DNA from 4 places in the Paenibacillus sp. FSL M7-0420 genome. Region 2 is predicted to be linked to each of the others. Evidence: riboswitches for the same ligand, from Rfam matches in the RefSeq annotation. Region 2 holds a riboswitch; each other region holds the start of a gene.
What was found. Region 2 has a riboswitch for thiamine pyrophosphate ahead of MKX51_RS08805 (thiamine phosphate synthase). Riboswitches for the same ligand answer to the same signal wherever they lie in the genome.
Positions count from the first base shown of each region.

Region 1: linked by a shared signal. The riboswitch ahead of MKX51_RS12985 (ABC transporter ATP-binding protein) and the one ahead of MKX51_RS08805 (thiamine phosphate synthase) in region 2 are both predicted to bind thiamine pyrophosphate.
Region 3: linked by a shared signal. The riboswitch ahead of thiC (phosphomethylpyrimidine synthase ThiC) and the one ahead of MKX51_RS08805 (thiamine phosphate synthase) in region 2 are both predicted to bind thiamine pyrophosphate.
Region 4: linked by a shared signal. The riboswitch ahead of MKX51_RS00490 (ABC transporter substrate-binding protein) and the one ahead of MKX51_RS08805 (thiamine phosphate synthase) in region 2 are both predicted to bind thiamine pyrophosphate.

Region 1 is NZ_JBBOCJ010000001.1:3,080,443-3,087,879, reverse strand. It holds gene MKX51_RS13005 (amino acid ABC transporter permease) at 1-442, opposite strand, end outside; gene MKX51_RS13000 (amino acid ABC transporter substrate-binding protein) at 442-1,296, opposite strand; gene MKX51_RS12995 (DHA2 family efflux MFS transporter permease subunit) at 1,565-3,085, opposite strand; gene MKX51_RS12990 (TetR/AcrR family transcriptional regulator) at 3,236-3,892, shown strand; TPP riboswitch at 3,959-4,061, shown strand; gene MKX51_RS12985 (ABC transporter ATP-binding protein) at 4,141-4,962, shown strand; gene MKX51_RS12980 (ABC transporter permease) at 4,943-5,719, shown strand; gene MKX51_RS12975 (ABC transporter substrate-binding protein) at 5,716-6,795, shown strand; gene thiM (hydroxyethylthiazole kinase) at 6,814-7,437, shown strand, end outside.
Region 2 is NZ_JBBOCJ010000001.1:2,089,481-2,096,917, forward strand. It holds gene mdh (malate dehydrogenase) at 1-171, shown strand, start outside; gene MKX51_RS08780 (hypothetical protein) at 221-646, shown strand; gene MKX51_RS08785 (S-layer homology domain-containing protein) at 828-2,075, shown strand; gene MKX51_RS08790 (GNAT family N-acetyltransferase) at 2,153-2,680, opposite strand; gene MKX51_RS08795 (amidohydrolase family protein) at 2,698-3,861, opposite strand; gene MKX51_RS08800 (SDR family oxidoreductase) at 4,151-5,023, shown strand; TPP riboswitch at 5,172-5,274, shown strand; gene MKX51_RS08805 (thiamine phosphate synthase) at 5,403-6,071, shown strand; gene thiS (sulfur carrier protein ThiS) at 6,068-6,271, shown strand; gene MKX51_RS08815 (thiazole synthase) at 6,302-7,066, shown strand; gene thiH (2-iminoacetate synthase ThiH) at 7,095-7,437, shown strand, end outside.
Region 3 is NZ_JBBOCJ010000001.1:7,450,334-7,457,770, reverse strand. It holds gene MKX51_RS32280 (ROK family glucokinase) at 1-797, opposite strand, end outside; gene MKX51_RS32275 (DUF438 domain-containing protein) at 998-2,260, opposite strand; gene MKX51_RS32270 (DUF1858 domain-containing protein) at 2,275-2,502, opposite strand; gene thiC (phosphomethylpyrimidine synthase ThiC) at 2,671-4,365, opposite strand; TPP riboswitch at 4,517-4,623, opposite strand; gene trxB (thioredoxin-disulfide reductase) at 4,673-5,626, opposite strand; gene MKX51_RS32255 (tetratricopeptide repeat protein) at 5,673-7,121, opposite strand; gene MKX51_RS32250 (ribose-phosphate diphosphokinase) at 7,376-7,437, opposite strand, start outside.
Region 4 is NZ_JBBOCJ010000001.1:106,344-113,780, reverse strand. It holds gene MKX51_RS00510 (EAL domain-containing protein) at 1-1,035, opposite strand; gene MKX51_RS00505 (pyridoxamine 5'-phosphate oxidase family protein) at 1,245-1,664, opposite strand; gene MKX51_RS00500 (MFS transporter) at 1,825-3,003, shown strand; gene MKX51_RS00495 (hypothetical protein) at 3,051-4,502, shown strand; TPP riboswitch at 4,575-4,685, shown strand; gene MKX51_RS00490 (ABC transporter substrate-binding protein) at 4,835-5,911, shown strand; gene MKX51_RS00485 (thiamine-binding protein) at 5,963-6,256, shown strand; gene MKX51_RS00480 (ABC transporter permease) at 6,253-7,014, shown strand; gene MKX51_RS00475 (ABC transporter ATP-binding protein) at 7,095-7,437, shown strand, end outside.

The DNA of each region.
Region 1 (7,437 bases), 990 kb from region 2:
CCGACACGCGGGCAGCTTGAGGCAATATCACCCGGCGCAGAGCCTGCTTCCGGCTCATCCCCACAGAGAACGCGGCTTCCCACTGGCCCTTGTGGATAGACAGGATGGCAGCCCGGACAATCTCGGAGGAGTAGGCCCCGACACTGAGCGTGAACCCGATGACAGCGGCGATGAACGGATCAAGCACAATCCCGGCGGCGGGCAGTCCATAGAAAATAATAAACAGCTGCACCAGCAGCGGCGTTCCCCGGATCACCCAGACATAAAATCTGGCGATCAGCCTCGGAAGTCTCCAGGAGGACAGCCGGGCAAGCGCAGTAATCACCGCCAGCAGCAGCCCCAGAATAAAGGATACCACCGCAAGCGGAAGGGTAAAAGCCACCCCGGCTTTGAACAGGGGCAGCAATGAATCGAGAAATATTTGTATTTGGCGGTCATCCATCATTTCGATACGTCAGTGCCGAAGTACTTCTCGGAGATCTTAAGGTAGGTTCCATCGCTCTTCATAGCGGTCAGCGCTTCGTTCACAGCCTGCACCAGCTCGTCATTCCCTTTCAGGAAGACTGCGGCACTATGCGAGCCCTCGGCAATCTCATCTACCTTCTTAATCTTGATATCCGGCTTCTGCTTCTTCAGGTCGAGGAAGGACAAGCCGTCATTCACGGTGGCATCGATCCGGCCGGAGGTCAGCAGATCAATCGCCTGGTTGAAGCCTTCGGTGGATACGATCTCGGCACCGTTGTCTGTGGCGATTTTGCCGAGGTTACTGGTCAGGGACTGGCCGGCTTTTTTACCCTTGAGATCAGCGAACGTCTTAATATCCTGATTGTCCTCCGGCACGATCAGCACCGCCTTGGAAACAATATACGGATCGGAGAAATCATATTTCACTTTACGTTCATCAGTGATAGAGACTTCATTGAAGATCACATCGAAGCGCTTCGCATCCATCCCGGCAAAAATCCCGTCCCATTGCGTCTCAATGAACTCCGGCTTCACACCTAAACGCTTGGTCACTTCCTCAGCAATCTCAACATCGAAACCTGTCAGCTTGCCGTCCGCATCATGGAAGGTGAATGGTGCGTAGGTTCCTTCAGTTCCGATGCGCAGCTTGCCGCTGGCTTTGACGGCCTCCAGGCTGTTCTGCTCCCCGGAAGCTGTACCCTCTGTAGCCGCTGCTGTGGGTTCATTTCCGGTATTGCCGCCCGTTGCTGCCTTGTCCGTATTGTTGTTTCCGCAAGCCGCAGCCGTGACCATGGTCAGGAGCAGCATAATAGTCAGACTTAGTTTTTTCATTCGATGAATCCCCTCTCATATCTTCTCTTTAGATACCGTAATTACCGGCAAAAAGAATAGTAACACTGAGGCGTTACCTGCGTCAATGATTTTTTCCGATTATATTCATCGGATTTGTATAGTATTGATTTTCCATAGCTTAGCTTGCCCCAATTTCGGCTCCTGCATCAGAATATTCAGAATAGAAAATAACAAAAAGCGACCCTCCGGCAAAAGGAGAATCGCTGCTATATGGATGTTACAAGCTCTGCTTCTATATGGTGCATTACTATACGTGCATGATTTCCGGTGCCGCCTTGTCCTTAGAACGCTCAGCTCCGGAATGGCGGCCCCGGCGCAGCAGCAGTCCAAGGACCGCACCGCCAAGCGCAACGAACATCATAATGTGGAACGTGTCCGCGAAGCCCTGCGACAACACGGTCTGCTTGGCCAGCAGGAGTGCTTCCTGTGAAGCGCCTGCGGTGCTTTTACCGGCAGCCGCCGCCGCTTCCTGCATCTCTATGCCGCGCGCCGTTGTTCTTGCCGTCAGAATCGTAACCAGAGTCGAGACAGCCAGCGAGGTAATGACCTGCTGCATCGAGTTCGTCAGCGAGGTTACCCGGTTCACCAGATGGCTTGGAGCTTTGTTGAGCAGATGAGTGTTCATCGGCATCATCATCATGCCCATGCCGGCCCCGCACATGATCAGCGGAAGGATCAGGTCTCGGCTCTGCGTGGTGAGATCCACATGCGAATACTGGAATAACGCGCCGGAGACCAGACTGAGACCGCAGACCACGAGCCAGCGCACACCGATCCGGTCGAACAGTATCCCGGCAATCGGCATCATCAGCCCGGAAGCGATCGCTTGCGGCAGCAGCGTCAGACCGGTATCAAATGCGCCGAAGCCGCGGGCCTGCTGCAGAAATTGCGGGAGCAGGAATAACGCGCCATATAAGCCGAACTGGGCAATCCACTGCACGATGATTCCTGTCGTGAAATCTACGGATTTCAGAATCCGCAGCTCCAGCAGCGGTGTGTTGGAGCGCAGCTCGGCGATGACAAAAGCGATCAGAGCCACAGCGCCCAGCAGCAGCCCGATCAGCGTCTTCTCAGAGGTCCAGCTCTGCGCGCCCTGGCTGACCCCGTAGGTTAGCGAAGCAAAGGCCAGCGGTCCAAGAACCATACCTAGCTTATCCATGCCGGGCACGCTGTTCTTCGCCGCACTCGGCAGCTTGCGCAGTCCGATCAGCACAGCGATGATGCCAATCGGAATATTAATGAGGAAGATCCAGCGCCAGGAATGGTATTCAACCAGCCAGCCCGACAATACCGGACCAATAGCCGGAGCGAACAGGACGGGAATACCCATAATGCCCATGACTACGCCAACCTTACTTTTAGGAGCCAGTCTGTATACATAGGCCATTCCGACAGGGAGCACACAGCCGCCGCCCAGTCCCTGAATAACCCGGAAAACAATCAGCCACTCGGCGCTGCTTGGTGTAGCGCACAGAATCGAGCCTATCGTGAACACAACTACCGCCGTCAGGAAGACCGTCTTGGCCCCGAACCGGTCAGACAGCCAGCCGGACAGCGGAATAACGGAAGCCTGGGCCAGCATATATCCGGTAACTACCCACTGCAGCGTATGCAGATCTGTCTTGAAATCCACCACCAGCCTGGACAAGGCTACGTTCATCGCCGTACTGTCCAGTACAACCATAAATACTCCTGCAATGATGGCCAGCAGCGGAACCAGAATGCCGGACAGCCGGAAATCGGCTTCCTGCTTCAAGGTCTGATCCATGTCTCTTCTCCTCCTGAGCTGTCCGCGTTCTAGATTGACCTGCGGGCAGATTGTTCTATATAATGAGTGAACGGACAACTGTCCGTAAGCGCAATTCATAGTCTACGGACAATTGTCCGTTGTGTCAATTCTTTTCTGAAAGGGGTTCTCATGAAAAAGCCAGACACCGATGCTGCGCAGCTCCCGCGCTCAGCTCCGCAAGCCATAGAATCCGCCCCGCCCGAGTCCGCCGATCCTTATGTACAGCGGATTCTTGAAGCTGCCCGCCAGTTGTTCACCGAGAGCGGTCTTGAGGCGGTCAGCATGTACAGCATTGCCAAGCGAGCAGGCATAGGACAAGGCTCCCTGTACCGCCGCTTCACGGACAAGGGTGAGATCTGTTCTGCACTGCTGAAGGGCAGCGCAGATCAATTCCTGTCCGGGCTGGAGCAGCAGGTGGCTGCCAGTGCCGGTGAAGCTCCGGCTCTCGCTCAGCTGCAGAGCAGCATTGAGCAGATTGCCGATTTCATTGAGCAGTATGCCGAGCTGCTGAATATGATCAAAGCCGAGTTCACCGGCAAGAAGCAGCTGACCCAGTTTGAGCATCCTTTTTTTCAGCGGCTGGGGGTGATGATGACAGAGCTGCTGCAGCGCGCTGCGGCGGGCGGTGAGATTATTGACATTGATCCGGCCTTTGCGGCCACCGCCTTAATCTCTGTCCTCAGCCCCGATCTGTACCTGTATGAGCAGAAGCGGCACCATTCCTCCAAGCTGGACATCTCCCGGGGCATCGTCACTTTATTCGTGACCGGTCTGGCGAAGCGCTGAGCGTCTGCTCTTTACAAGAGAAGAATTTGTGGTATATTAAGTAGCAATTACCAATTCAATAGCAACATTATTCACTAGGGGAGTCGGCCGACTGAGACGGAGCTTAAGCTCCGGACCCTTTGAACCTGATCTGGATCATACCAGCGGAGGGAAGTGGAGCAGAATGTATCAGTGGTTCACGTCACAGGGCCGCAGCTGACTGTACCTTCCGCCCCATTCATTCCTCCGGGAATGAATGGGGCTTTTTTGTGCTCAACGCAGTATCTATACCAATCCGGGGAGGCTTCGTACATAGTCTTATGATCAACATTAGCAATCTATCCTATGCTTTCGGGACGGGCTCGTCCCGTACCCCCGTCTTCTCAGGGCTATCCATGAATGTGCAGCGCGGCGAATTCATTTCTGTCGTAGGCGGAAGCGGATGCGGCAAAAGCACCTTGTTCAAAATCATCGCCGGCCTGCTGGAGCCGGACAAAGGCAGGATTACGCTGAACGGAGCCGAGTCCGCGGCAGCAGCGAAGAGGCTGGGCAGTGTGGCCTACATGCCGCAGCAGGATCTCCTCCTCCCTTGGCGCACCGTGCTGGACAATTGTCTGCTGCCTTGGGAACTCAAGCGCAGCCGTCCCAAAGCGGCCGCTGTGGCCGAGATCCGTACCCTGCTGCAACGCTTCGGCCTTGAGGGAACCGAAGGGGCTTATCCCCAGGAGCTGTCCGGCGGGATGCGCCAGCGCGTGGCGGTCCTCCGCACCGTGGCGGCGGGGAATGATCTGCTGCTGCTCGATGAGCCGTTCGGGGCGCTTGATGCCATTACCAAGCGTTCATTGCAGCGCTGGCTGTTGGAGTTATGGGCAGAGCTGGACAAGACGGTGCTGTTCATCACCCATGATCTGGAGGAGGCTCTGCTGCTCAGTGACAGAATCTATCTAATGACGGGCAGTGGCGGCAGCGGGATGCAGGAATTCCCAGCCGGTATCCCCCGCCCGCGTCATCACAGTCTGAATTATGAGCCGCAGTTCGCCGCCCTGCGCCAGGAATTGGAGCTGAAGCTATATGAGAACCGCCGCTCCTAGAAGATTGCTCCAGCATTACGGTCCGGCTGCCCTGCTCGCCCTGCTGACGCTTGCAGTCTGGGAGACTGTAGCCCGGCTGGGCCTGGTTCCTCCCTTCATCCTTCCGGCTCCGTCTGCGGTGTGGATGGCATTGATGGAAGAGCGCCATCTATTGTTCGGGGTACATCTGCCCGCCACACTGCTTGAAGTGCTCACAGGCTTCGCACTATCCGTGGTCTGCGGCAGCCTGCTGGGAATCGCCATGCATCTGTTCCGTCCGCTGGCCAAGGCGCTGTACCCGCTGCTGATTATCAGCCAGACGGTTCCGCTGATCGCCCTCTCTCCCCTGTTCATCATGTGGTTCGGCTACACCCTATGGAGCAAGGTCGCCGTTGTCTTCCTGACCGCTTTCTTCCCGGTGGTCATCGGCACCTATGACGGGTTGTCCAAGAACACGGACGCCTACCGGGAGCTGCTGTTGACATATGGCGCGAACCGCTGGCAGATTCTCGGGAAGGTGGGCGTTCCGCTGGCTTTACCCTCTTTTTTCTCCGGGCTGAAGCTGTCGGCTGTGTACTGTGTGATCGGTGCAACTATTGGGGAATGGCTTGGGGGCAGCCAGGGGCTGGGCTATTTCAGCCGCAGAATGGCCGGGAATCTGCAGAGCGCCAAGATGTTCGCCGCCGTTGTCTTATTATCCCTACTCGGTATCCTGCTGTTTCTGGCAGTCGCCGCGCTGGAGAAGATTATTCTGAAGAAAAGAGGACGTTATTCATGACTACTATCCGCTATACCCGTTATCTGCACCATGCGATTTCAAGGCCAGCCATGCTGCTGTCTGCTCTGCTGCTCTGTATGCTGCCTGTCCTGGCAGGCTGCGCCAATACGAACAGTCCGGCGGCCTCTGGCCCCCCGGCTGCTGTACCCTCTACCTCTGAGGCCGGGGCTAAAGGCGGGGCCCATAAGCTGACGATTATGCTCGACTGGTATCCCAATGCTGTTCACTCTTTTTTGTATGCGGCAGAGGCTCAAGGCTATTTCGCTGAGGAAGGTCTGGAGGTTGAGATTCAGATGCCGGCCGATACCAATGATGCGCTGAAGCTTGTTGCTGCGGGGAAGGTGGATTTGGCACTCAGTTATCAGCCCCAGGTGCTGATGGCACGGGGTGAGCAGATTCCAGTCAAGTCGATTGCCGCGCTGGTGCGTCATCCGCTGAATCATCTCATGGTAGCCGCAGACAGCGGCATTACCCGCCCCGGAGAGCTGTCCGGCAAGCAAGCCGGATATTCCTCCGTCCCGTTGTATGAAGCCATGCTGAACACGATGGTCAAAAGCGACGGCGGGGACCCTTCCTCCCTCAAGCTGGTGGATGTCGGCTATGAGCTGATCCCTGCTCTCTCCACCGGACGGGTGGATGGCATTATGGGCGGGTTCATCAACCATGAGCAGCTGATTCTGGAGCAGGAAGGCCATCCGGTCCGCTCCTTCAATCCCGTGGATTACGGGGTCCCGGATTATTATGAGCTGGTGCTGGTCGCCAGTGAGCAGGGACTGCAGGATTCACAGGGCTTTTATCAGAAATTCGTGGATGCCATCAGAAAAGGCCAGCAGTATACTGCCGGTCACCCGGATGAAGCGCTGAAGCTGCTGCTTGCCCATCAGGAGGATACCGCACCGCTGGATGAAGCCATTGAACAGCGCAGTCTGGAGATCCTGCTGCCGCTGATGGATGCCGGTTCCCAGCCCTTCGGCTATCAGGATAGCGCTTCATGGGAGAAGGTGAACCAGTGGCTGAGCGAGAACGGTCTGCTGGCTGCAGAAGTGGATGTTAAGAATGCTTTTATTAATTTTTAAATTATACCTACAGGAGGAATTCATATGTCTTATCTGTCCAAAGTACGCCAAGCGAACCCGCTGGTGCATAATATCACGAATATCGTAGTCGCTAACTTCACAGCGAACGGGCTGCTGGCTCTGGGAGCCTCGCCGTTCATGGCCGATGCCATCGAAGAAGTAGCAGATGTCGCCGCCATGTCCGGGGCAGTGGTGCTGAACATCGGCACACTTAATGAAGCTGCCATCGCTTCCATGATCGAAGCAGGCAAGGCTGCGAACCGCCACCAGGTGCCGCTCGTGCTTGATCCCGTTGGAGCTGGAGCTACCGCCTACCGCACGGACGTTACGGCGGGGCTGCTCCGAGAGCTTCAGCTTACTGCCCTGCGCGGAAATGTGGCCGAGGTTGCCAATGTGGCCGGGGAGAGCTGGGCCAGCAAAGGCGTGGATGCCGGAGCAGGCGAAGGCGATGTAATTGCTCTAGCCAATAAGGCGGCGCAGAAGCTGAACTGTGTCGTGATTATCACCGGCAAGGAAGACATCATCACAGACGGCAAGCGCACTTATATCGCCAGCAACGGGCACTCCATCCTGACCCGGGTGACCGGAACCGGCTGCCTGCTCAGTGCTGTGGTGGGTGCATTTCTTGCTGTAAGCGGCGGG
Region 2 (7,437 bases):
CTGCTTGAGGGTGAATACGGCTATGAGAACCTGTTCATGGGAGTTCCTGCGCTTTTGGGAGCGGAGGGCATTGAGCGGATTTTTGAACTGGAGCTTACGGCGGAGGAACAGGCGGCGCTTGACCAGTCCGCTGATTCGGTCCGGGCGGTGACTTCTTCGGTAACTATGTAACCCCGGCAATCTGCCGGAGCCCCGCAAATTGAAATTGGAGGAGATTATGATGGGTCATGTTTTCTTTTTTCTGCATATGATCGGGACACTGGCACTTGGCTTCTATCTGGTGCTGCCGTTTATCTTAAGCGGGACGGCTAAGCTGTCCTCCCCGGCGAAGGAAGGCACGCTCAGTGCAATCGGCGGATTCAACCGTTTTGCCCAATACGGGCTGGTAATTCAGCTGCTGACCGGCGGCTACATGATGACTAAGGGTGAGTATTCTGTACCCTGGATGATCATTGTTACGGTGCTTCTGCTGGCTATGTTCGCGTTCGGCGGGATTATGACCAAGCCTCTGCGCCTTGCTGCGGCAGGCATGAGAGAGAACCGCGATGTCTCTGCCGAGACTGCCAAGATTCGTACCATGAGTCTGCTGCTGATGGTCTCGCTGGTCGTCATGATCTTTTTCATGGTCTACAACACAATTATCTAAATAACCTGCTGCCGGATGGGCAGTATGATAACAGCTCTGGAAGCCTCAGCCTCCAGGGCTGTTTCGCATGTCAGGATGCACATGGTTGGATATTGTTCCCAACGGCTATGTATTCCGCTACACTATGGTTAGGTGCTTGGTTCATTTGGCATCACATACATACTTAGGAGTGAGCGCAGTAATGATAGGAAGAAAATTAGTAACGGTCGGGCTGAGTCTGGGCTTGCTGCTGGGTTCAGCCGGGCATATGTCTGCGGCAGCCGATTATGAAGGACACTGGGCGCAGAAGCAGATGAGCCGCTGGCTGGAACAGGGATGGCTGAAGGGATTCGCGGACGGGTCAGTCCGGCCGGATCAGGCGATCACTAGAGCGGAATTTATCGCGTTAATCAACCAGTTGGCCGGGCTGACGGCTGAGAGCAAGGTGAAGGCTGATTTCAGCGATCTGCCTAAGACGAGCTGGGCATACGAAGAAATCTCGAAAGCGCTGGAAGTGGGCATCATCAAGGGTTACGGAGGCACGATTCGTCCGGGCGATCCCGTTATGCGCCAGGAGGCGGCGATTATGGTGAGCAGAATGATGTATTTTGAGACGGGAAGCACGGAGGTATTATCCATGTTCAGCGATAAGGATCAGATCGCAGGCTGGAGTGAAGCCGATGTCGCTGCACTGATCAATGACGGAGGAATGAAGGGGTACCCGGACGGGCGGTTTGCTCCAGAACAGGCGATGACCCGGGCCGAAGCGATTGCACTGCTGGATTACTACAATGTCACAAGCGGCGGCTTGCAGAGTGTAACTATCAGCCATTCTGAGGGGCTTGGAAGCTTTGAACCAGGAGCCATCAAATACTATAACAATGTCACTGTATCCGGCTATGATGTGCTGCTGCAGAATCTGAAGATTTTTGGAGACCTGGTCCTGGAGGAAGGAATCGGCAACGGAGAGGTGAACTTGGATAGTGTAGAAGTACTAGGCAAGGTCATCATACAGGGCAGCGGAGATCCCTCAGTGCTAAAGAACACAACCATGAACCAAGTGATTGTGCAGAAGAATAGTGGAACTGCCCGCCTGGTCACCGAAGGTACAACCTGGGTGAAGGCATTGTCGGTACAGTCCAGTGTGATTCTGGATGAGGGGGAGGGTACCGGAGAAGGGTTCACAGATATTGATCTGCCATCCGGCCTTGCAGCCGGGATCGTAGTGACGCTTAACGGCAATTTCGGAGATGTGAACATTGAAGCCAAAGGACCCGTCCTCCACCTGCAAAAAGGCTCCATACGCACGCTTAAGACCGCTGCCTCTGCAACAGGGGTTAAGATAGAGCTAGATGAAGGGACAACGGTGACGCAGGCGATTCTGAATATGTCAACAAAGGTTAGGGGTGCGGGTAAGGTTCAGGATGCAATTGTGAAGGAAGATGAATAGAATTCTGAATGAAGGGCTGCTCTCTTCTAAGGGGCGTCATGAGGAGCATTGGGATCAGCATTGCTGTCTGTATAGATCTATATCCCTTTACGCCCCAGGTACTCCCGGTCCAATATCGCATAAAAGTATTGGTCGACCCACTGGTTGTTCCAGTATATTTCTTCCCGGAATACGCCTTCGCGGGTCAGGCCTAAGCGTTCCAGTACCTTGATAGATGAGGTATTGTATTCATTGCACATAGCCACAACTCTGTGGGCCTTCCATTCTTCAAAAGCAAGCTTCAAGGCCAGCTGCGCTGCTTCAGTGCAGTAGCCTTGCCCCCGGTATTCAGGGAAAAGACTGTAGCCCAGCTCCCAGCTCTCGCGCTCTTTCACATACCAGTGTATATGCACTTCCCCTACAGGGGTTGCCTCCGGGGAGGCGAGCCGGATCACGAATTGTTTGTGCCAGTCGCTATAGATTCGTTCCGCCACAGTCTTCCGGACGGCCTCCTTGTCGGTTGGAATCATATCCTCGAAGGGCCAGAGTGAAACGCTCATTTCCAGATCTGTGATGAAATCGATATCGTCCGGGGTGACCGGAGATAAGGTTATTCTTGCATTCATTGTGCCATAGCCTCCTGCTAGTATGATTTCGATACGATCTTGCCGTCTTTCATTACCCAGCTGACCTGACGCAGGTTGCTAATATCCGCCAGCGGATCTCCCCCGACGACCAACAGATCGGCCCTCTTGCCTGTCTCAATGGTACCGAGTTCATGATCCAGATTACAGATTTTGGAACCGGATGAAGTGGCAGCCATAATAATCTGCATCGGAGAGAGGCCGGCCTGGCCTAACAGCTGGATCTCCTTCCACGGCATGCCGGCTCTGTACCACGGAAGAGCTTCTTCGATAAAATCGTCCCCCAGTCCAATCTCCCCGCCTGCCTGAATAAATCTCCGGACATTATCCAGCCCTTGTTCCAGCAGCGGCGCACCGAATTTGTCCTGGAACATCTGGAGTACGGTGAGTGTGGGGACGATACGGATGCTCCCGCTCACCATTTGCCGGATCAATTGATCGTCCAGCCGGTCGTAAATCATATGCGCAGCATCGCTGATCCCAGCATCCACCAGAATCTGAAGATTGCGCGCACTTGTAACATGAGCAGATACGTAAGTGCCCATGCTCCGGGCCTCCCGGCAGATCGCTTCGAGAATCTCCTGATTCAGCTGGGGCAGTCCGGCGGTAGCAGGATCGTAGCCGTCTTCCAGCGCTGTTTTGATGAAATGTATTCCTTGTTCCAGGACTTCACGGACCTTAAGCCGCGCCTCATCCACACTCTCTACGCCGATAGGTTCCTGACCACCGTAACCGCCTGGAGCTGTGAAGACCTTGCCAGACGTAAGAATTCTGGGAAAAGCACCGCTCTCCAGCTGCCGCGTATGTGTGACTACATCGTCAATCGATGCTGCCGTAGTCATTCCCTCATCGCGGATCGTAGTAATTCCTTCTGCAAGGCACGCGGCCAAATATTCCGTATGATATCCGTGCAGCGGCTCATTCTGTATGTACTTGAAGCTGGTATGGGCATGGGTGTGAATGAACCCCGGCAAAACGAACAGACCCTCTAGGTCGATCACTTTAGTTGCGGAGTCAGGCCCGGATCTCCCGTTAATGTCACTTTGCTGTGTTATGGTGCCGAAGCGGCCATTAACAATCTCAATGTTTGTATGATGCAGCGGCGGCCGTCCGGTTCCATCGATTACCGTTCCGTTCACCAGCAAGATGCGCTCATTTCCCATGGTGGAAGCGTCCTCTCCGTTAAGGTAGTTGTCTTTCCTCACAAAGTATAGGGCTTTCCCCCTAGCGGATATAGATAATATTCTTTTTGGAAACGTTCCTTACTTACTGACTATCGTTCTGCTATAGGTATCGTTGAATGAAGATTACTTGTTTGGGCGGCTGTCAAGTGTGGTAAGTAACATAACGTAGAGCCAAGCAGGCACACTGCCTGATGCATAAACACCAGACCTTAAGCCATGCTAACATGATTGATCAACAATACTGTGGACAGCGAAAGGAGAATGGATTATGCCAGACACTAGCAAGCAACCTGTCAAAACTTTACCACCGCAGGTGCAGGATCAGCGCCCCGGAATTGAGAGTGAGATGAACCCGCTTCCGGAGTTTGAGACACCGGCGTACAAGGCAGCAGGCAAGCTGCTGGGAAAGGCTGCGCTCATTACGGGAGGCGACAGCGGGATCGGGCGTGCGGTTGCCGTTCATTTTGCCAAGGAGGGTGCGGATGTGGTGATCTCCTACTTGAACGAGCATGAGGATGCGGAAGAGACCAAGCGCCAGGTGGAGCAGGAGGGCAGAACGTGTATTCTGATCGCCGGGGATATCGGGGACGAATGCTTCTGTCAGAGCTTGATACGTCAAACCGTTGAAGGACTCGGCAAGCTTGACATCCTGATTAACAATGCGGCGGAGCAGCATCCGCAGGATCATATTGAGGACATTACGGCGGAGCAGCTGGAGCGTACGTTCCGGACGAATATTTTCTCCATGTTCTATCTGACCAAGGCCGCTATGCCTCATCTTAAAAAAGGCGCTACGATCATTAACACCACCTCCATCACGGCGTATCGCGGCAGCCCGCAGCTGCTGGACTATTCGTCCACCAAGGGAGCCATTCTCAGCTTCACCCGGTCACTGTCGATGAATCTGGCGGATAAGGGCATCCGCGTGAATGCGGTAGCGCCCGGACCGATCTGGACCCCGCTGATCCCGTCAACCTTTGACGCTAAGAAGGTCAGTGAGTTCGGCGGCACCCAGCCGATGAAGCGCCCGGGACAGCCTGAAGAGCTGGCACCGGCGTATGTGTACCTGGCCTCGGACGATTCCTCCTATGTGAGCGGACAGGTGATGCATGTGAACGGCGGCGAGGTTGTGAACGGATAAGAAGCAGTGTAACCATACGTATTACACAATTTGCTCAGCAAATGTGGAGAAGCCAGCCGGGAGGCTGGCTTTTGTGAGACGAGATAGGTATAGCCCTAACAGAAATAATATGCTAATATACAACAAGCAAGACGAAACAACCGCATAGAACGATCACTAGGGGTGCCGCAAGGCTGAGACGGGCGTAGTTGTCCGGACCCTTTGAACCTGATCTGGTTTATACCAGCGTAGGGAAGTGGAGAACGAATAATGCAGCGGGGGTATACGGCTAATCCCGGTATTCCTGCTTCTATTCCAGACTGCTTCCTTTACGGGGAGCGGTCTTTTTTGTGTTGCGGGGTGGTGCAGAGCGGGCTTGGAGCAGACGGGAGGGGAAAGAGTGTTGTATGAGATTCATGCGGTCTCGGACGGGCGGCTGCCGCCTGAAGCGCTCGCCGAATGGGCCGTGGCGGTACATTCTATAGTGGATTATATCCACCTCCGGGAAAAAGCCATGCCCGCCCGCGAACTGCTGGCAGCGGCGCAGCAGATGCTTCAGGCCGGGGTTCCGCCTTCGAAGCTGGTCATTAATGACCGGATCGATGTTGCCCTGGCCGCCGGGGCAGGCGGTGTAGAGTTAGCCTGGCACAGTCTACCTCCAGCCGCAGCACGCGGACTTGCACCGGGCCTGCGGATCGGCAGATCGGTACACTCGCGGGAAGAGGCGGCGGAGGCTGGAAGGCAGGGAGCCGACTTCTGCCTCTACGGGCATGTGTTCCCTACGGCATGCAAGTCCGGACAGCAGGCACGCGGACTTGCGCAGCTGGCAGAGGCTGTCCGCTGGAGCCGCATCCCGCTGATTGCGCTTGGAGGGATTACCCCGGGGAATGCCGGGGCGGTGTTAGCCCAAGGGGCGGCAGGCATTGCCGTCATGTCGGGGATCTGCGGAGCCCCGGACCCGGTGGCAGCGGCCCGGGCGTACAGGGCAGCGGTTCACAGGGCAGCAGAGCTGGCTGAAACGCTGGATATGGCTCAAGCACAGGGCACAGCAGGAGGTGAACAGGCATGAATGTGACCGTTAACGGGAAGACGCAAAGGCTCGGGGAGAGCTGCCGGACACTGGAGGATCTGCTGTCCCGGCCCGAGTGGGCCGGTAAGCTGGTGATTGTCGAGCTGAACGGTGAGCTTGCCGGCAGAGAGGTTTATGGAGAGACACTGCTCAGCGAGGGGGACCGGGTGGAGCTGGTTCATTTTGTAGGCGGAGGTTAAACAAGAAGACTTATTCCAGGAGGCGTTAACATGCAAGACTCATTGATGATTGGCGGAGTGACTCTAACCAGCAGACTGTTCATTGGCACCGGAAAATACAGCCGCAACACCCTCATTCCCGAGGTGATTACGCGATCAGGCTCACAGGTCATTACCGTTGCTCTGCGCCGGGTGGACCCGGAGAGCAGTGACAATATTGTCAGCCATATTCCTTCCCATATGACCTTGCTGCCTAATACCTCCGGTGCGCGCACCGCAGAGGAAGCAGTACGGATTGCCCGGCTGGCGAGATCGGCGGGGCTGGGGAACTGGGTGAAGATTGAGGTCATCAACGACCAGAAATATCTGCTGCCGGATAATACCGAGACCATCCGGGCGACCGAGATTCTTGCAGCTGAGGGCTTCGTGGTGCTGCCGTATATGAGTCCTGACCTGTCCGCTGCCCTGCGGCTGAAGGCAGCGGGGGCTGCGGCCGTGATGCCGCTGGGAGCGCCGATCGGGTCCAACCGCGGACTGCAGACCAAGGAACTGATCCGCATTCTGATCTCCGAGACGGAGCTGCCGGTGATCGTGGATGCCGGAATCGGCAGACCGTCCGAGGCGGCTGAGGCGATGGAGATGGGGGCCGCAGCGGTGCTGCTTAATACAGCGATTGCCACCGCCTCAGATCCGCTGCTGATGGCAGAAGCCTTCCGTGACGCGGTAGCTGCAGGGCGCAAGGCTTATCTCGCTGGACTAGGGCCTGTAGAGGAGACGGCGGCAGCCTCTTCACCGTTGACCGGGTTCTTGGCCTGACAGATGGAATAGGGAGGAGAGAACGGTTATGAGCTTTTATGAGACGATGACCCGGCTGGAGCAGCTTCCTTACGGAACGCTATGGAGCCGCTATACGGCAGAGGATGTGAAGCGTGCGCTTCGTGCAGAGCGGATCGATGAAGAGGGGCTGATGGCCCTGCTGTCACCGGCAGCGGAGCCTTATCTGGAGGAGATGGCGCAGAAGGCGCACCGGTTAACGCGTACGCATTTCGGCCATGTGATGCAGCTGTTTACACCGATGTACCTGGCTGATTTTTGTGTGAATCACTGCACGTATTGCAGCTTCAGTTCTATCTATGATTTTCCGCGCAAAAAGCTGTCGCTGGAGCAGGTCGCCCGGGAAGCAGAGA
Region 3 (7,437 bases), 5.4 Mb from region 2:
ACTCCGCCGCCGACGATGAATACTTCAGGGTTCAGAACCGCTGCAACGGAGGCCATCGATTTACCCAGGTAGAAGGCCGCCCGGTTCACAATCCGCAGCGCAGCCTCATCGCCTGCCTTGGCGGCATCGAATACTTCCTTCGCAGCGATTTTTTCAACGGTGGACAAGGAGGTCCGGTCCCCGCGTGCTACAGCATCGTTCGCCATGCGGATAATGCCTGTCGCTGAGGAAACGGTTTCCAAACAGCCCATGTTCCCGCAGCCGCACTGGATCGCTTCCAGATCGGGGACCACGGAGATATGTCCAAGCTCGCCGGCCAGACCGGCAAAGCCCTGATACACCTTACCATTAATAATAATACCGCCGCCGACACCCGTACCGAGCGTATAGCAGACACAATTCTCTATGCCGCGCCCTGCACCGCTCCAGGCTTCGCCCAGTGCAGCCACGTTGGCATCATTGTCTATTTTGACTGGCTTGTTCAGACGACCCTCCAGAATGGAGCGGATCGGCACATCTCTAAATCCTATGTTGGGCGCAAGGATGATGATACCTTCACGAATATTCGTAAATCCGGCCAGTCCCGCACCCACACCAGCCAGCTGGTCCCAGGAGTACGGAGAGTCCTCCACAATCTGGCGTACATACTTCTCGATATTATCGATGACAGCATCGACGCCATCCGCAGTCCCTGTCGGACCTTCGTAAGTGTGCAGCAGGCTTCCCTCGGCATTACAGATTCCAACCTTAATCGTGGTACCACCTAAATCCACGCCAACGTAGATATGTTCAGACATGTTACAAGCCACCTTTTTCTATGCTAAAATAGTTAATCCTACGTACCCACTATAATAGAAGCCTCCCCTGCGGTCAAGGAAAGGCGATACACCCGGGGCAATGGGCTTCAGTTCTTATTGTTAACAAAAAGACTTTCTCACCAGGCAGGCAAGAAAGTCCGTTCATTCTCTTCTATTGTAGGGTGCCAGATGCCTTAATGCTATTCGGACAAAATTCGCTTCTGGCCCTCCAGGGCACGGATCGGTGCAATATTCTGGGTGAATTCCAGCGTCCCCATATAACGGCCGTCTGCATCCCGTACAGCGAAATAACGGATATAGATGAATTTATCCTTGATGTTAATCCAGAAATCCTCGGCATCCTTCACTCCCGCCTTAAAATCAGCGAGCAGCTTCTCGACAACATGCACGCTTTGCGGCGGATGGCAGTTCTGTACGGTGCGGCCGATAACGGCCTTCGTCCGGGCGAAGATCCTTTCCTTGCCATGCGAGAAGTAGCGGACAACATCGTTCTCATCGATAAAGGTGAGGTCCACCGGCAGATGATTCATCAGCGTCTCGAGCTGGTGGAGCGACAGCAGTCCGGTCTCGAACCGGATGAAGCCCTGCGGGGACAGGCCTTCCCCTTCTTCCGCTGGAACATCAGCACCCTCAGGCTCCGCTGCACGTTCCGGTATCCATTCCTGGTCGGGCGCAGTCAGGCAGAAGCCGATTTCATCGCTTTCGCGGGCGATCCGGACCCACTCATCCTCAGTCAGCTTATCCAGCGCCATCGGGAGCAGAATATTCTCTTCCTTGAAGATCATCTCATTGACTTCCTTAATGATCTCCTCCAGTGCGGCTGTAATCTGCCCGCTGTCCCCGTTATAGGCGCTAAGCGCCTTCTTGGCTTCCTTGATCATATTGCGGATTCCGTCATCCACTCCCCACATTACCTTCGTAGGACCGTATATGCCGTACTTCTCCAGGTAAGGGAACAGCAGATTCTCCTTACGGCTGTAGTGCTTGTCGAGATCCAGCAGCAGACTAAGGTCCTCCAGCAGCTTGAAAATAATCTCCTCGCTGGCGTTCTTCTTGAACTTATCTGCATGCAGCTCCAGCCGGAAGTTGACCAGACGCTCGATCTCGCGGTTCTCCAGCTTGAACGTATGCACGGGATGACCGGGCTGCTCCTCGGGCTTAGAAGAACGGTGAATCTGTTCAATCGAGCCTTTGAAAATCGCCGTATGCACAGAGCAGAGGCGCTGTACTTCCTCTACCGGAATGCCTTCCTCGGTCATCAGGGAGTGCTCCATGGCGGAGATTTCCTCCACCGTAACATCGCCTACCGCCTCTTCAAATCGCGCCTTAACCTCCTCCACGCTTTTGCCCGCATGCAGCTCCTTGATGATCTCTCTCAGCATAGCCTGGCGGCGTGTCTGTTCCGGCACATCGACCTCGCGGTTATTAATCAGTTCGCTCATCGCAATCTCTCCTTCTATTCTATAATCTCGAAACCATGCTGCCAAAAGGCCAGCCGAACGGTTTCCAGCTCTATTTTCTTTAACTTCATTCCTTTAGACAGGGTCATGAACCGTCCTGCGGTCTGCAGCATTCCAGGCTTCGCAATATCACGGAATCCCAGCTCCACCATGATCTCCACCACTTCCGGGTGCCTGGTTACCAGCTCAAAGACCGATTCATCCAGCTTCAACGCTTTGCTCATCCTTTTGCACACCTCACTAATGAGAACTCTTCTCAAGCAACAGCTTAGCATAGGTCACAGAGGTGAATTGTGATTGTAATCACTAACTATAAAAAGACTATCCCCGCAAGCCTTTCAGCTTGGGGGATAGCCTAAGAATGTTGCGATTCCGCTATATTAGCAGCTAAATTACAGTGATTTGCTCCATCTATGAGAATTACGGATATCATGCGAAATCCGCATGCTGCAGAATTTAGGACCGCACATCGAACAGAAATGCGCCTGCTTCGCCCCCTCTGCCGGAAGGGTCTCGTCATGATACGCGAGCGCCCGTTCCGGGTCGAGGGAGAGATGGAACTGGTCGCGCCAGCGGAACTCGAACCGCGCCTTGGACAGCGCATCATCCCGGTCCTGCGCCCCCGGATGTCCCTTGGCGAGGTCTGCGGCATGTGCAGCGATTTTATAGGTAATGACGCCTTCGCGCACATCATTCTTGTCAGGCAGGCCTAAATGCTCCTTAGGTGTAACGTAACACAGCATCGCCGTCCCGAGCCCCCCGATTATCGCTGCCCCGATGGCCGAAGTGATGTGATCATAACCGGGTGCAATATCCGTAGTCAGCGGGCCGAGGGTATAGAAAGGGGCTTCGTGGCAGATCTCAAGCTGCTTGTCCATATTCTCCTTAATCTTGTGCAGCGGCACATGGCCCGGACCTTCGACCATGACCTGAACATCGTGCTTCCAGGCTAGTAGCGTCAGTTCTCCCAGTGTCTCCAGCTCGGCGAACTGAGCTTCATCATTGGCATCGGCGATAGAGCCGGGACGCAGGCCATCCCCCAGCGAGAAGGCCACATCATACGTCTTCATAATCTCACATATATCCTCGAAGTGTGTGTACAGGAAGTTCTCCTGCTGATGAGCCAGGCACCAGGCGGCCATAATCGATCCGCCCCGGGATACGATGCCGGTCATTCTCCGGGCAGTCAGCGGAATATAGCGCCGCAGTACCCCGGCATGAATGGTGAAGTAATCCACTCCCTGCTCCGCCTGCTCAATCAGCGTGTCACGGTAGAGCTCCCAGGTTAAGTCCTCGGCTATGCCGTTCACCTTCTCCAGCGCCTGGTATAAGGGCACTGTCCCGACCGGCACAGGAGAATTGCGGATTATCCACTCCCGGGTGGTATGGATCTTAGAGCCGGTGGAGAGATCCATGATGGTATCTGCCCCCCAGCGGGTTGCCCACCGCATCTTCTCCACCTCTTCTTCAATAGAAGAAGTGACCGCAGAATTTCCGATATTCGCATTGATCTTCACGAGGAAGTTACGGCCGATAATCATCGGCTCACTCTCCGGGTGATTGATATTGGCCGGAATGATGGCGCGGCCAGCGGCCACCTCATCCCTTACGAACTCCGGCCGGATATTCTCACGGATCGCAATATATTCCATTTCCGGTGTTATGATCCCTTGCCTTGCATAATACAGCTGAGTCACATTGCCGCCTGCATAGGCCCGCCGGGGATTCCTGCACAGTCCTGGATGAGCTTCTGCGGCAGCCCCTTCTCTGCGGATTCCGTTATCCTCCGGCCGGACGGCTCTTCCGGTGTATTCCTCCGAATCGCCGCGTTCCTCAATCCAGCATGAACGGTGCGGCGGCAGTCCCCTCCGAATGTCCGTCTCCTCCGCAGCATCCGTGTACATACCGCTTGTGTCATAGACCCGCAGCGGAGCATTGTCCTCTTCCCCGGCAACGCCTTCGGTTCTGCTGAGGCTGATCTCCCGCATCGGAACCCGGATATCCGGGCGTGAGCCCTCCACATACACTTTACGGCTCGCGGGGAATCCGGAAAGATTCACCTCTTCGTTCTTGAGCATTCCTGTCATTTCAATCTCCTCCTCTTCGCTCTGTACACTCATCAGATAAGAGGTCACGCAGCAGATTGAGCTGAAGAATCTATAGATTCCTGCAAGTCAAAAAGCCGCTCCACCTGGAGCGGCTTTATTAAAGGAACAGCCAAATAAGACTGTATTCAAAAAAGGTCCGACTCCACTTTCCTACGCTGGTATGATCCAGATCAGGTTCAAGGGTCCGGAAATTCAATTTTCCCGTCTCAGCCTATTCAGGCTCCCCTAGTGGGTATCTTATCTAATTAAATGCATTTTACCAGTTTGGGTAATTGTTGTAAACCCGTTATTTGTCCAGCGATTCGCTCCAGTCGTGCACCATCGTGCCTTCCAGGAACTTCTCGGCATCCATGGCGGCCATACAGCCGGTCCCTGCTGCCGATATCGCTTGACGGTAACGCGTATCCTGCACATCGCCGCAGGCGAATACGCCTGGGATGTTGGTCTCGGTGGTACCCGGGTTCACCACGATATAGCCATTAGCATCCGTGTTGATTTGCCCGCCCAAGAAGGCTGTGTTCGGTGTGTGTCCAATCGCTACGAACACGCCGTCTGCTTCTACCAGCTCTGTCAGACCTGTCTCATTATTAAGCACCGTAAGGCCCTTCACTCCGGTCTCTCCTACCGTTACTTCAACCGGTGTGCGGTTCAAGGCCCAGGTTACCTTACTGTTGTCACGCGCCCGGTCCTGCATGATCTTCGAGGCCCGCAGCTCGGGACGGCGGTGAACCAGCGTTACGCTGGACGCAAAGCGGGTCAGGAAGCTGGCTTCCTCCATGGCGGAGTCTCCGCCGCCGACGACGACAATCTTTTTATTACGGAAAAAGAAGCCGTCACAGGTCGCACAGGTGCTGACCCCGCGTCCCACATTCTCCTGCTCGCCCGGGATGCCCAGATATCTTGCAGAGGCCCCGGTTGAAATAATAACTGATTCTGCTTCCAGTACACCCATCCCGTCCACGGTCACCTTGAACGGGCGCTGTGAGAAGTCCACCGACTCCACCCAGCCGTTCTTGAATTCAGCGCCGAAGCGTTCCGCCTGCTTGCGCATATTGTCCATCAGGTCCGGACCCAGAATCCCTTCAGGGAAGCCTGGAAAGTTCTCCACTTCTGTCGTCGTTGTCAGTTGTCCACCCGGCTGCAAGCCTTCAATGACCAGCGGGCTCAGGTTCGCACGCGCCAGATAAATCGCGGCAGTCAGCCCGGCCGGGCCTGTTCCGATTACAATCGTTTTGTACATTACATTGGCCTCCTTACAAGTAGGTGTTCTTACAACAGCAATTGCTTCAAATACGGGTAGTGGACGGCGATAAGCCGCCGGTTCCGGGCAGCATCCCCTTGGGTCCGGGAGCAGCCGCAGGCTCCTGCTCTTCGCCGGGCGAGCCGCCGGCTTCATTCAGGTTCTCCCCGATCAGCCGCTGAAGGCTGAACAATGCCGCCTCCTGCAGGCGGTCCTCCTTCAGCGGCTCCTGCTCCAGAACTCCGCGCAGTACCTCGGACATCTCCTCGTCCTCAATCCAGCGGAGAGCCTCGGTCACCTGAAGCTTCGTAGCGGAATCGCCGTAGCGCAGCGCCCAGAAGAACGAGGCGCGCAGCAGCGGATTATTCCGCACTTCTTCAGTGAATCTGCCCGTATTGCCCTTCCACTGCTTCAGCTGCTCCTGGAAGGGAAGCTGATAGTTATAGCTGACTGCAGGCATAGGCTGTCCTTCTGCCCGGGCCTGCTGGAGCTGGGACAGGAAGAACGCCGGGACAGCGGAAGCAGGGTCCAGCTTGGCTGCCTGTCTCCAGCAGCGCAGTGCCTCATCATGTCTTCCGCTATTGCTTGCCGCCGCGGCACAGTAATGATACAGCCCGGCGTCTCCGGCGACCTCCTCGTCCTTCAGCAGACGGCGGAAATGGCTGTAAGCGGCAGCGTGCCGGCCCAGGATACCCATGGTTGTAGCCATTTTGAATACATGCTCCTGATGGAACGGCACCGTTGCTTCAAGCATACCCAGCAGCGTCGCAAGCTGTTCCTTATCTCCTGCATACTGCAGGAAGATGGCCATATTGCACAGAGCGTGCAGATTGCCGGGGTCTTGCTTCAGCACCTCATTCAGACATTCCTTCGCCTTGGCGAACCGGCCCATATAGAAATGAGCCAGTGCCAGATTATTATGCGCAGCCAAAAAATCCGGGGTGCCCGCAGTGATCTCCTCCAGCAGTTCTACAGCCTGAGGGAACTTACCCTCCTCCAGCAGACTCCGCGCCCGATCATGCTCTACGACTCCCTCACGGCTGCGGATACGCACCAGCGGAGCAGGCCGGTTCAGCTCATATTGCAGCAGCTCCATCAGTTCTTCGGATTCGGTCATGAACTCGCCGTTAGCATCCTCTTCCAAATAAGTGACCAGCGAACGCTCCGCCTCTTCAAAGCTTTCCATATTGGCGAAGTTATTAGCCATGTAGAAATGGCATTCCGTCATAGCGGGGTCGATTTTCTCCAGAACATGGATAAGAATCTCGTTAGATGCGGTATAATTGCCCATCTCAGATAATATACCCGCCATATTGCAATGATTCACCGGATTATCCGGCTCATATTCAACAGCTTTGCGAAAATTTCTTAATGCCTTATCATATTGAAAGCGGTCCAGCGACCGAACGGCTCTTTCAAAGAAAAAATTGGCATCCAGAGTGACCGGAATGACATTACTGTGCTCCGCGACATTCTCTGAAGTTCTCTCTATCATGGAAGCAAGGCACCTCCCTTGTTTCAGCTTCCCTAGCCTTACCTGTTCGTTTCCATTTATGGTCTCGGCTGTCTTCTTCACACAGTATACCACATGTGGCAACGAGATTCTCAAGTCTCAGGGAGAGAGCTGACGGGAGGGAAAAGCTCAAGTGGAAACGGCTTTGCCGTCCTTTCAGGGACGGCACCCGTTTCAGCGAGAAATAGAAGGATAGGTTATCTTGTGCCTCATTCACAATAAAAAAGACGCGGGAGTTAAATCCCCGCGTCTCTGAACAGCTTATCTATGGAACCGCCCTCGATGATAATACGAGTGG
Region 4 (7,437 bases), 2.0 Mb from region 2:
TCAGGCCGTAATTCCGAACCTTCCCGGCGGCTTATCCTCCGGCAGCCCGAACAGATAGCCTTGTCCCAGGTCCATACCGAGATCACGGCAGACCAGGAATTCCTCACGGCGTTCAATGCCTTCAGCCAGCAGGCTTGCACCGAATTCGCCAGCCCTGGAGATAATCTCTCTAAGCATCCGCTGCTTCCCCTCATCCCGGTCACAGAAGCTGATCAGGCTACGGTCAACCTTGACATAATCCGGCTGGAGGCTGGACATCAACTCAACCGTCGAGTAGCCCGCGCCTACATCATCCAGTGCAACCCGCATCCCCTGCTGGCGGTATTCGGCGAAGATGGCGCGCAGATGTGCAATATCGCTGATCTGCTCCGTCTCCACTACTTCAAATACATAATCCTCCGGGTTCTGGTCCAGCCTCCGGATCGCCTCGAAGGTATGAGTAAGACAATACTTGGGATTATAAATAGAAGAGGGCAGGAAGTTAATGAACCGCTTAATGCCCTTGGGCAGCAGCTTACTGCCGGTCTCTATCGCCGAGATCCGGGCGGCCCGGTCAAGAAAGGAATGAAACCCTGTCCGCCGGGCAATCTCAAACAGCTCATAGGGCTGAAAATAACTGCCCTGGGGCAGCGGGCGCAGCAGAAATTCAAAGCCGACAATCTCCTCGCTGAAATTCACAATCGGCTGCATGTGGCTGCAAAAATCATGGCTCATAATGATGGACACCAGATTCTCGTTAGCGAAGCGGACCTTCAGCTGATCGAAGGTCAGCCACCGGTCCGGAGCCGCAGGGGCACCTTTGCTCTTAACGCATACGGATAAGGAGTCCGCTATGTCCTTAGCCGCCACCAGCATTTCTATCAGCTTCAACAGCTCTTCCTTACGATGATATGGAATGATACAGGTCTTGCTTGTCTCAAATGCTTCATAACCGGCATTCCGGATGGCAGCAGCCAGCGGATCAGAGCAGGGGCGGAGCTTCAGCTCCCCTTGATCCTCTATCGGGTCGATGTCAGCACAATCAACACAGTTCATGGCAATCCCCTCCGCCTCATGATGTCGATAACCTGAGGCCATTATAGCATGATTCCTCCGGCACGATCAGGAAAGAAGCCGCAAAAAGAGCCCCTTATGAACCATGAAGGTCCGTAAGAGGCCCGGATTGCCGGGCTATGCAGTACTTAGGCTTAGGCGGGAGATTCACCGGTTCCCGGCCACCACAATCCTTTTACTGGAGACAGCCATTAAGACTGCCATACCCCGTGCTCACCGTTCTTGCCCATATATTCAATCCGTGAAGGTGACAGCTCAAGAATGACATAATCGGGATCATCCGGTCCCTTGAACCATTTCTCCAGGGACTCATTCCATACCTTAGAGCGCAAGCCGTCATCCTTCGTCACGGCAACCGTAGCTTCAATCTCCAGTACATCCTTGCCGCCGCCCTGTTCATAGCCAAGCAAGAGACAAGCATTAGGATTATCCTGAAGCTCTTCTACCTTATGCGTCTTGCGGTTAGTTGCCAGATAGATGGACAGCCCGTCATGAAATACCGCCATGTAACGCACCTTAGGCTTGTTACCGGCCTCAATCGTGCCGAAGGAACCGAACCTGTTGTCGTCCAGCACCTGTATGATTGTTTTCTCCAGCTCTTTGTTATCCATTGACGTCACAGCTCCCTTCAAAATTCATGTGAATATAAGTTTATATATTCACGTCCTTGGTTTGGATTTATGATTAACCTGTGCCTAATATAGTGTACCCTTCCCGTTCATTCTGAATCCCGCCATCTGTTCATAAATTGATTCATAAGGAGTCTTATTCTTGAAAAAACTAATCTGGATCGGCTGTCTCTCCTATTTCGTAATCGGCCTCGCCCATGTTGTGCTGGGCTCCATTCTGCCAGTGCTGCTCCAGCATTATGACCGCAGCTACAGTGCAGGGGGCGAGCTGATCTTCAGCCAGTTCGCGGGCTTCCTGGCCGGCGTACTGGTCTCGCCGCTGCTGAACCGGCGGTTCGGCAAGCGCGGCGGCATTCTGATTGCCACCGGCCTGCTGCTATGCGCCGAGATTGCCTATGCCTTCCTCCCGCCCTGGGGCTGGATGTACGTAATTGCCGTAGCCGCAGGGTTCGGCTTCGGGATGATCGAAGCCGTCATCGGCACGATTATTATAGCCGCAGTCACCGAAGGAACGGCCGTTGCCATGAGCCGGCTGGAGGTGCTGTTCGGTGTCGGGGCGCTGCTCATGCCGCTGGCGGCCAGTCCGCTGATTGCCGCAGGGCAGTGGAGGCTGGCCTTCCTGATCGTTGCCGCCTGCTCCCTCCTCTCGCTGCTCTTCTGGGCGAAGAGCAGCTTCGGCCCGCTGGACAGCGCGCTGAATGAGCGGCCTGCCCGCCCTGACCGCGCTGCGGCAGCGGGAACCACCAGAAGATTGTCCTTGCCCTACAAGGGCAATCAATGGGTGGTGCTTGGCTTGTTCATTCTGTTCTTCTTTCTTTATGTAGGCACTGAGATGAGCCTGGTGAATTTCATGCCGGCGATCTTCATCGCGAAGCTGGGCATGAGCGAGGCCGCGGCTGCACTCACGGTGACCTTCTTCTGGCTCGCCATGTCGGCGGGCAGACTGTTCGCCGGTGTCATCGCCGAGAAGATTTCCTACCGCATCTATGTGCTCGTCAGCTGCTTTGCCGCTTTGCTGCTGCTCGTTATTTTCCCGTTCGCCGGTCACCGGCTTGCCGCTTTTGCGATCATCCTGCTGCTTGGCCTGTTCATGTCCGGCATCTTCTCAATCGCGCTGGTCTTCTCCAGTAAGCTGCTGCCCGGCGCGGAAGAATCGACGCCCAGCATTATGATCGCCTCCGGCGGAATTGGCGGCGCAGTACTGCCGCTGCTGACCGGCTGGTCCATGGATCATCTGCAGATCGCCCAGACCTCGGGACTTTTGGCCGCTTTTGCCGCGCTGTTATTCGTGCTGAGCGTAACCGCCTGGAGAATAGGGTAATTGAAGCTACAAGGTCCGTATTCTGCGAATAAGGATGGAACCCACCCATGGCTATACCGCATTCCGAGCCCACTCTGCATACCGCCTTGCTGCAATTCATTTTCCCCTTTTCGATTAAGGCGGAAGTCGATCAAGAGCTGATTGAGAGTCTTCAGGAGGATGGATTTACGCGTTTTTTTCTGGAGAACAAAGAACTGGAGCATGCCTATTACGGAGAGAATCACTGTGTATCCCATGAGAAAATGGAGCGCAGCTATCTTCCGTTTGCCGCTCATGTCTTGTTTCCGCGTGAGAAGGACAGGGATTCCTTCCGCCGCTTTTCCCGGGCTAATGATCTGCTGTGCGGGCTGCAAATGCCCTTCCAGACGATTCCCTTCCGCGTGCTGTCGACCGATGTGTTCCTCTGCCCGTTCGAGCTGGGCTTCCTGACGGTAAGAGTGGCTATTGAGGAGGAGAATCTCCCCTTCAGCATGGTGCTCGAATTCGCCGACCGGTTCCGCAACCTGGAGGATGTAAGCGTTCAGGATGAGCATACCTTCATCCATTGTCATAAGAAGTCTTTTGCCCGGGTAGAGGACTTCGTGTTCAGGCATCTGGCAGCCGGGCTGGAGCCGTATCTCGATCCTGCAGAGACGAATGGCAATTATTTCGAGACCCTGCCCTTCTTCGTCGATGAACGGATGCTGGTGCAGGCCTTCTACGGCGTTAATCTCCCGGAGGATGAGGAAGAGATCAGTGTCGAGCTGCTCTACCGGGCCTCCCAAGTGGACGGTCTGAGCATCGACGGCACCCCCTATATGAGCGCAAGTGATCCAGACTATATCAAGCAGTATACCCGGGAGCATTGCTATAGCCGCTGGGGGCCGGACACCTACTATATGACCAATGAGCAGACCTTCTGCTGCGTGAGCCGGGCGAAGCCGGAGATTGCCGCCCAGCTGATCAGCCAGATGTACGGCGAGTATTATTACGGAATGCTGCTGAGTATTTTTCATAAAATCGTGCTGCTGAAGCTCGCCAACCTCCACTCCCGGCTGCGTATCAACCACGACAACGACGAGATCGAGAATCTGATCTTCCTGATCAACAAATTCTCGGCCAAATTCTATTTTCTGGAGCTGATCTCGCAGTCGCAGGGGCGGGAGATTTTTTTTCAGCTGCGTAAGGTGTATGGCAATGATGCCTTGTTCGATGAGGTGAAAATGACCCTGAATGACCTGTTCCAGTACCAGGACAAATTCCAGGCCAAACGGCGGGATACACTCCTGATGGTGCTCACGGTATTCACGGTCATCAGCGGGATATACGGGATGAATCAGGTCATCGAGGATCTGAAGGGCCAGATCGACTGGAGTAAAATGCTGGAGTATTCCGCGTTCGAGTATCTGGCTCTGTTCCTGACCTTCTCCGGGATCACCGTCAGTGTCGGCTTAACGCTGAGAGAGATCTGGAACGGCATCCGCAGCCGCCGCAAGAAGCGGCATTATACGAGGGATTAAGACACAAAGGGTGGACAACGGCAGGACTGCCGTCTATAATACACCGTAAGAACATAGCAATACCCGTGAACTTTATAGAACCAGGGGTGCTGGAATTGGCCGGCTGAGATTGTATCCCACAAGATACTGACCCTTACACCTGATCTGGATAATGCCAGCGTAGGAATCTTCATTCAGCACAGTGCCTTGAGCGGTACTGAAGCTGAAATCCCCTCACGCAAGTCACTGGCGTCCCGATCTTCGGGACGCTTTTTTGATTCTAAGGATGTACAGGAATAGGGTTTCTGTAAGCTCTGAAGACCAGGGGTTGCTGGAAGGAGAGAAAAAGAGAAATGGGAGTCAAAAAAACAACAGGAATGCTGCTGATCAGCTCTATGCTGGTTCTCGCGGTCGCGGGATGTGGCGGCGGGAACAACAGCGGCAATGCGGGGGCCAGCGCACCTGCTGCCGGTAACAGCACAGCTGCACCTGATGCAACCGCAGCCGCACCCACGGATGCACCTAAGGCGCTGACCCCGGTCAAGATTGCCCTGGACTGGACGCCGAACACGAATCATACCGGCCTGTATGCTGCCAAGGAGCTGGGCTATTACGCGGAGGAAGGTCTTGATGTGCAGATTGTACAGCCGGGCGCTGCCGGTTCCGACACAATGGTCACTTCTGGTGAAGCCCAGTTCGGCATCAGCGCCCAGGAGGCGCTGACCCTGGCCCGTCTGCAGGATGTGCCGCTGGTATCGATTGCTGCAATCATTCAGCATAATACCTCCGGGTTCGCGGCTCCGAAGGACCGCAATATTAAGACGCCGAAGGATTTCGAAGGCAAAACGTACGGAGGCTGGGGCTCCCCTGCGGAGCAGGCTGCCATGAAAGCCATCATGGACCCCGAAGGCGGGGATGTCTCCAAGGTGAAGCTGGTGAATATCGGCGAAGCGGACTTTTTTACAGCCGTGAAGCGGGATATTGACTTCGCCTGGATCTTCTATGCCTGGACCGGCGTGGAAGCGGAGCTGCGCGGGGAGCCGCTGGATATGCTGTATCTGAAGGATTACGCTCCGCAGCTGGATTACTACACTCCGGTGCTGACCACCAGCGAGAAGGAGATCGCCGAGCACCCTGAAGTGGTGAAGGCCTTCCTTAAGGCTACGTCAAAAGGCTATCAGTACGCCATCGACCACCCGGAAGAAGCCGCGACGGTCTTGTCCGATGCTGTCCCTGATCTGGACCCCAAGCTGGTGCTGGCCAGCCAGAAATGGCTTAGCCCGAAATACAAGGACGACGCCCCGCGCTGGGGTGAGCAGAAGCTTGAGATCTGGAAGAATTACGCCGACTGGATGTACGGCCTGAAGCTGCTGGATAAGCCGCTGGATGCGGAGAGTACGTTTACGAATGAATTTTTGCCGGAATCATAATGAGCCCGCATGACGGGAATCTTATACCTAACTTGAAAGGAATGATTGATCATGGCTAACACACTGCTCAGCATTCAGGTAATTCCCAAGACACCGAACAACGAGGATTCCATCCCTTACGTGGACAAGGCTATAGAGGTCATTCAAAAGTCAGGCGTGAAGCATCAGGTGAATCCGCTGGAGACCACGATGGAAGGCGAGCTGTCCGAGCTGCTGGATATTGTGCGCGACATGCATGAGGCGCTGATCGCTTCCGGCAGTCCTAGTGTCATCTCACAGATCAAGATCGCCCATAATCCGGGCGGCATCAGCATGGAGAAGCTGACGGAGAAATACCGGCCGTGAGAAGCACCTGGAAGCTAGTGTGGCCGCCCTTTGTGGCGGTCCTCTTTTTTGTCGGGATATGGCAGCTATCGGTCATGCTGTTCGACATCCCGGCTTACCAGTTGCCCAGCCCCGCGGATATCGCGCGTGAATCGAAGAACAACGCCTCCGGGATCTGGGAGCACACCGCCGCCACGCTGCGGCTGACCCTGATCGGCTTCCCGGTCGGCACAGGCATCGGCCTGCTCACCGCCTTGCTGCTGCATCTGCTGCCCTGGGTCAAGCGGGCGATCTATCCGCTGCTGATCCTCAGCCAGAATGTGCCCTCCATTGCGCTGGCCCCGCTGCTGATTATCTGGTTCGGCTTCGGCCTGCTGCCCAAAATCATCCTGATCACCCTCGTCTGCTTCTTCCCCGTAGCTGTTGCAGCCATGGGCGGAATGGCCCAAAGCGACCGGGTGATGATGAATTATATGAAGATGGCCGGTGCGGGCAAGTGGCAGATCTTCACCCGGCTGGAGCTTCCCGGCTCCTTGCCCTCCCTGTTCTCCGGGCTCAAAATCTCCGCCACCTATGCGGTGATGGGCGCAGTGGTGGCCGAATGGATCGGTGCCGACAAAGGGATCGGCTACTATATGCTGCTGCAGAAGGCCTCTTACCGGGCGGACCGGATGTTCGTGGCCATCGCCATTATCGTGCTGCTGAGTCTCGTATTATTCGCGCTCATTGCCCTGCTGGAGAGATGGCTGGTGCGCTGGAAGCCGCGCAAGGAAGCTTAACGTATACGAAAGGATCATCCAAAACGGAAGTAACCATAATGAACTGAAGGAGGCTGGACGAAGTGTCTGAGCTTACGAGGATTGAACTGGAGAAAGCGGACGTCGATGGACGCCTGGGTACACGGAGTGTGCCGCCTGCGCTCGAAGTCAGCAGCATCAGCAAGTCGTTCCAGCACCGCCGCCGGGAGACGCAGGTGCTGGATCAGGTGTCCCTGACCGTGGAGCCGCAGGAATTCGTCTCCATTGTCGGCCCGTCCGGCTGCGGGAAAAGCACGCTGTTCCATATCATCGGCGGCCTTACGCTGCCGGATACCGGAACGGTGAGCATGAACGGCATCCCGGTGACCGGGCAGCGCGGCAAGATCAGCTATATGCCGCAGCAGCCCGCGCTGTTCCCGTGGCGCAGCACACTGGATAACGTCC